DNA from 2 places in the Pseudobacteroides sp. genome. Region 1 is predicted to be linked to the other one. Evidence: a T-box and tRNA genes for the amino acid it is inferred to sense, from the RefSeq annotation. Region 1 holds a T-box; the other holds one or more tRNA genes.
The links. The T-box of region 1 lies ahead of metG (methionine--tRNA ligase). A T-box ahead of a tRNA ligase gene usually reads a tRNA of that ligase, here a tRNA-Met.

Region 1 (3,422 bases):
CTGACAGAGCAAAGGATTATGTTAGCAACATGGTTCCATATACTGTTGATATAGGAACTGACAAGGAAGGCAAACTTAGAGCCGTAGCTCATCAGGCTGCTGCTGGTGCTTTGACTTTCAAAAAGCCTTTAGCTAAGAAATATCTTGGAACTGATGATCCTACTGCTATTGCAGAAATGATGTCAACTCCAGAAAAGATGTTGGATACAGCTAAGAAATTAAAAGATGCAAGCGGTGGAAAAGTTTCATTGTTCCCAACTTTCGAAGAGCCACAGAAGTTATACCTCGGTGGACGTAGTCAGGGATGGGTTGTTGACAACAAACTTAATATAGACCAGAAGATGATAGACTTTATCGACTTCGCTAAAACTTTAAGAGACAACAAATATGAAGCATCACTCGATCAGTGGTCACCAGGATGGTCCGCTGCTATAGCTGATGATGAAAAAGCTCTCGTATGGGTATGCCCAACTTGGGGTATTCCATGGATAATCGGTTCAAACGACAAGAAGGCTGCTGATGGCGGTAGATGGGGCTTAGCTAAGCCACCGTTCCCATTCTTCTGGGGTGGAACTTGGTTCGGTATGTACAGCAAATCAACTAAACAAGACGTTGCTTGGGAGTTGGTTAAGTACTTTACTACTGACAAAGAATTTATGAAGAAGTGGGCAACTAACAATCAGGACTTCCCGAACAACTTACAGGCTATATCTGAAGGTTCAGCTGAAGACAGCAAGATCATGGGTACAAACGTATTCAAGTTCTATGAGCCATTCGTAAAAGATATCAATGGTAAGATCCTTACTAAGTATGATGATACAATTGAAAATGCATTTATTGATTGTATGAGATCATTCCTTGCTGGTAAGATTAAGTCTAAGGAAGATATGCTCAAGACATTCAAAGATAAAGTTAAGACTAACTTAAAAGATATTACTGTTGAGTAATACTTATAAAGTGAGGGCGTTGTCATAAAGACAACGCCCTTATTTTGTTGTTGTAAAATCATATAAAAAGGCATATAATAAATATAATATTGAAACTGCGATGAAGAGAAGAGTAAGCTTTTGATGTCTTTTACAGAGAACTCCTGAAGGCTGAGAAGGAGTAAAGAATGGAAAGCTGAACATGGTCTTGGAGCTATTGCACCGAAAACCTGACGGTTTTAGGCTGCAACGGATGCACCCGTTATAGTGCCGGAGTATAATCAGGATAAATACTTTCTGACGTACTTGTTGAGGCTGATGTCGTGAGTCATTAGTGAACCGGGGTGGTAACACGAAGTATTATGCTCTCGTCCCCAGGATAAAACCTGGGGGTGAGGGCTTTTTTGATGTCGTTAGAAATTATGGTGCATGCTGCACCACAATTTCTAACGACAACGATCAAATCTATATCACAAGCAAGACTGGTTTTTAAATATGTAGGAGGTGTTGAAAAATGAAAGTATTTATTGGGGGAGCATGGCCTTATGCGAATGGGTCACTTCATATCGGGCATATTGCTGCTTTGCTTCCGGGAGATGTTTTGGCGAGGTACTTTAGATTGAAGGGCTTTGAAGTTTGTTATGCTGCTGGAAGTGATTGTCATGGCACACCGATTGAAATCAGAGCAGGCAGAGAAGGTGTGTTGCCGGAAGAAATAGCAAATCGATATCATGATGAATTTATGGATTGTTTTAATAAGCTGGGATTTACTTATGACATATATGCTAAAACCAATGATTCACATCATATTTATTTTGTTCAGCAATTCTTTAAAGAGCTTTTAAAGAGTGGTTATATTTATTCAAAAAGCATCGAGCAGGTATTTTGCACTGTATGTAATAAGTTTCTCCCTGACAGATTTGTTGCAGGGAAGTGTCCGAACTGTGGAAATAGTGCAAAGGGGGATCAATGTGATTCATGTGGAAGTCTTTTAGACTCATCGTACTTGAATGAGAAATTATGTGGTATATGTGGTGAAACTCCAATTTATAAGGAGTCTGAGCATTTATTTTTAGCATTATCCAAGCTTGAGCATTTTATCAAAGAATATGTAGATGGTTGTTCTAGTGGATGGAGAAATAATGCTGTTGGTCTTTCAAGAAGATATATTGATGAGGGTTTTCCAGATAGGGCTGTGACAAGAGACCTTGAGTGGGGGATATCGGTTCCTGTAGAGGGGTTTGAAAACAAAAAGATATATGTGTGGGTTGATGCGGTTTTAGGGTATCTATCAGCAAGTAAGAATTGGGCAGAGACTTCAGGTGTAAGTTGGGAAGCTTTGTGGGGAGAAAGCTCGGTACATTATTATGTACACGGTAAAGATAATATTCCTTTCCATACCATTATATTGCCGGCATTACTTAAGGCAAACGGTGATTTGCATCTGCCGGACAGAATAGTATCAAGTGAGTATCTAACCCTAGAGGGAAAAAAGATATCAACAAGCCAGGAATGGGCAATTTGGATTCCGGATATTATCCAGCGTTATAATCCAGATACAGTAAGATACTTCTTAATTGCAAACGGACCGGAAAAGAGAGACACTGATTTTTCCTGGAGGGAATTTATAAACAGCCATAATGGTGAGCTGCTAGGTACCTATGGAAATTTTGTAAATAGAAGTCTTGTATTCATACAAAAATCATATGATGGGGAAGTACCAGAAGGGCAGTGTGATCTTAAAATTAAGGGTTCATTGCATGATCTTTATAAAATAGTTGGAGATCTAATAGAGCAGGGGAATTTTAAGGATGCACTTGAATCAATATTTTCATTCATACGGTCAGCAAACAAGTATTTTGATGAAGAAAGACCGTGGATTACAGTTAAGGAGGATCTTGAGAAATGCCGAAATACTTTATATACATGCGTTCAAATTATTGCCAATATTTCTGTATTATTAAGTCCATTTTTGCCAAATACCTCATCGCAAGTATATCTTATACTCAAAATAGAAAGTGTAGACTGGAGTTATAAGCATATACCACCGGGAGTAAAATTAGGGCCAGTTAAAATATTGTTTGAACGTATTGAAAAAGAAAGGATTGATGAGGAGATGAAAAAATTACTAAATAAATAGGGCGTTTGAATTAAAATGGATAGATGTCGTAGTGCTATTATGGTCTATCCATTTTAATTTATATAAATCTTCTAATTGAGTTTGGAACTCTTGCATATTCCTATGGATAAGAATTTTTTCCATAGAACCCATGAATCTGTATAGATGATTTTTTGTTTTAATAATTGGAAGTCCTGAACTTCACCGTCAATTTGATTCATAATATCTGCACTATTACCATAAAAATCAAGATGATTGTAAATCGGGTGTTTCTTATAATTTATTTTTCTCATAATGATTTTTATATATAGGTGTAAATTAATAATAAAAAATATTAAAATTAATACAGTCCATATGTATACAAATATTTCAATGCT
Region 2 (3,422 bases), on a different contig from region 1:
TTGTATATGACATATTCAGAATCAAAAGGAAGACCATTAAGACTAACAACATAATAACATATATTGAGGACCTTCTATACTGGAGCATATCGGCAGCGATTATGTTTACCATTGTATACATTGGAAACGAAGGTGAAATCAGGGGATATATTTTTCTTGGAACCATTATAGGGGCGGTTTTATATATACTTCTATTAAGTAAGGTGGTCATGTATGTATCCTTAAGAGTTATTGAATTTCTCAAAAGGGTACTAAAAACATTATGGCGAATACTTATTTATCCTATAAGAGTTATCTTCAGGTTCTTCTCAATACCATGCATTTTTATATATAAAATTTTTACAAGAATTTTAAGGAACTCAAAAAGGGTAGCAAGGATAAATTTGGATAAGTATAAAATATCAAATAGAATCTTTAGAAACAAAAGAAAAAAAATATAAGTATCAAAGAAGGATTTACAAATAAGTTATTGAATTATAAAATATAGGTGTTAAAATGTTTGTTAATGTCTATGAAATTATGATGTATGCTACACCACAATTTCTCACGACAATAACCAAGGATGCAAAATCGCAAGCGATTTTGTACAAAAGAGGAGTTATGGTTATGAAGAAAAAGAGAAAGAGTAAATTTTGGTTCATCGTTATTGCTTTGATTCTTTTATACTCAGGCTACATAAGTGTTAGCCTTAAAGGGCTTTTAGATTCTAAGAAAGAACAGCATGCAGATTTGGAGAACAAGATTACTCTTCAGAAAAAGCAGGGTGCAGATTTGGAAAAGCAAATGAAAAATGTCAACAGTGATGAGTACATAGAAAAGATGGCAAGGGAAGAGCTTGGAATGGTTAAAAAGAATGAAAGAGTATATATTGATGTGAATAGATAATGTAACTGTCTGCTAGGAGTTTTGGGAGCTTAATAGGGTATTGACGAAATGCATTTTTTGAGGTATAATTAACTTACCCTATTTATATTCCAAGGAGGATAATATTTTTTATGCTGGTTGAAGTTGGCAAGATAGTTGAAGGTAAGGTCTCCGGTATAACCAGTTTTGGGGCTTTTATTCAACTGCCGGAAGGAAAAACAGGTCTGGTGCACATTTCTGAAGTTGCTGAGGAATATGTCAAAGACATAAGGTCACATCTCAAAGAAAATCAAGTTGTTAAAGTGAAGATTATTTCAGTAGACAAAAACGGTAAGATTAGTTTATCTATTAAGAAAGCTCAAGAATCCAATACTAATCACAGAACTGTTAAGCCTGTTGATATTGACTGGAACAGAAATAGCACTGATAACCTGTCATTCGAAGAGCGACTGGCAAAGTTCATGAAGGATAGTGATGAAAAGCTTCATGATTTAAAGAAAAATTTTGAATCCAAAAGGGGCAGTGGTGGGTACAGAAGATCTGCTCAATTTTAAATGATATCAACTTAATTGATTATATTAAATATCCGGGTAAATTACCCGGATATTTGTGTATATATGGGGAATGATGGTGTACTCTACACCCAATTTCTCATGATAGCAATTAAGCTTTTATAGAAATATAAAAATAGCACAATTTAACATTAAAAAGTTATTGACAAACAACAATTAATGTATTACAATGTAAAAGTCGCTGATAAGTGATGCAGATATGCCGGAGTGGCGGAACTGGCAGACGCACAGGACTTAAAATCCTGCGGACTAATCCTCCGTACCGGTTCGATTCCGGTCTCCGGCACTAACATCACTTATAATGCGATTTTCATATCGCGGGGTGGAGCAGTATGGTAGCTCGTCGGGCTCATAACCCGAAGGTCGTCGGTTCAAATCCGGCCCCCGCAACTAAAATAAAAATGACTTATTCACATGAATAAGTCATTTTTATTTTTTAGGGAATTATCTTATTTTATAGTAATATCCAAATATTGAATAAACACTTTTAAATGTTATGGAATTAAGTGGGAAGTGTTTTCGTACATTAAGGCTTTTTTAGCATTATTAACAAATATAATTTTCATGATAATGATACAAAATATTATTAAATAAACATTATAAAAACATTATCCATTAGGAGGTTTTGTTATGAAAGGATGGAACCCTTTTGGAAAGATTGATATGGAAATTGGAAGTTTCTTAGAGAAGTCACCCTTCAACAAAGAATATGGAAAAGATGAAAGCACATCTGAGCTAAAGGAAAATGAAAAGAAAAGGGCATCAGAAGAAAAGAATAATACAAAGGAATAGTTAGGGACCCAATAATACATGAGGGAGTGTAAGGGATTATGGAAGGTAATAACACCCAAGGTTTGAATTTCAGTCAGCAATTTAATATAAATGAAGTTTCATTTGACAATGTGAATAAGGAATTTGAAAGTAAATTCAGAGAAAGATATAAAGATTCGCTAAGTTTGATGTCGGACAGTCATGATAAGTTGGAGAATGCTACAGGTGCCAGTTCTTTGAATACGCTTGAAAAAATGGCTCGAAACATAAAGTATTATAGCAAGAATTCCGACTTCGAAGAAAGTTTCGAAGAAGTATTAAAGGAAGCGGAGAACAATAATCAAACTTGAGGGCAGAAAAATAATAGTGTTCCATAAGTGATTAGGAAACCTTTATAGGGAGCGTACAAATCCAAATAAAAGAGGATCGTGGATGACCAGGATCTTCTTTTATTTATTATTTATATTATTTAGATATTTTTTTTGGAGGAAATATATAAAATAGTGGTAAGTATAGATGGATAATGGATTTTATTAAGCTATGGAGGATTGGTTTTATGAAGGTTAAATTCATTAAAAAAACAAAAATAAAAAAAGAAAAATCAATATTGGATGTAGCCTTGGACTTAAATTTAAAGATAAAGGCGAGTTGTGACGGAAGGGGAAAGTGTGGAAAGTGCATGGTCAGGGTAGCAGACGGAGAGGTTTCGGAGTTGTCAAAAGCTGAAAAAAAGTTTTTAAGTGATGAGCAGATTGAGAAGGGATACAGGCTTGCATGTGAAACAAAGATAATTGGGGACGCAAAGATTGAGCTGATAGATTAGAACCATTTTAAACTAGTCTATCGGAAATATTCTTAGGCAGGAACAAAAAATAACTTCCGCTATAAATTTCGCTCAGGTGTTGAATTAACTCGTCAACACCCGGGGTGCATGGCGAGCAGTTTAGTGAAGCTAAACCACCAGATACGTAGAAAGCGAATGTAATTTTTTAATCATACATTAAATAAGCAAAAATGTTTTTCAAAACAAATGGTTTATGTTAGAATATAATAAATTCCCAACAGTGTGCAAAAAGGATATTATAAGGCTAAAGGTTGCAAAATCTCAAGTGATTTTCTTCTTTGGTCGTTGGAACATAAATTTACAAGGAGTTGGTTGTATTGAATATGCAGGAGATTGCCATAAAGGCTAAAGAGGCTTCCATTAAGCTTTCT

Region 2: it encodes a tRNA-Met, which carries the amino acid that the T-box ahead of metG (methionine--tRNA ligase) is inferred to sense. The anticodon was not compared.

Annotation. Positions count from the first base shown of each region.
Region 1 covers NZ_DATCTU010000004.1:27,355-30,776, reverse strand. The annotation lists gene VIO64_RS00220 (ABC transporter substrate-binding protein) at 1-947, shown strand, start outside; T-box leader at 1,039-1,305, shown strand; gene metG (methionine--tRNA ligase) at 1,441-3,066, shown strand; gene VIO64_RS00210 (hypothetical protein) at 3,138-3,422, opposite strand, start outside.
Region 2 covers NZ_DATCTU010000103.1:29,737-33,158, reverse strand. The annotation lists gene yabQ (spore cortex biosynthesis protein YabQ) at 1-440, shown strand, start outside; gene VIO64_RS16385 (septum formation initiator family protein) at 607-885, shown strand; gene VIO64_RS16380 (S1 domain-containing RNA-binding protein) at 996-1,418, shown strand; tRNA gene VIO64_RS16375 (tRNA-Leu) at 1,638-1,722, shown strand; tRNA gene VIO64_RS16370 (tRNA-Met) at 1,753-1,826, shown strand; gene VIO64_RS16365 (hypothetical protein) at 2,067-2,228, shown strand; gene VIO64_RS16360 (hypothetical protein) at 2,267-2,557, shown strand; gene VIO64_RS16355 (2Fe-2S iron-sulfur cluster binding domain-containing protein) at 2,764-3,030, shown strand; gene VIO64_RS16350 (glutamate-5-semialdehyde dehydrogenase) at 3,375-3,422, shown strand, end outside.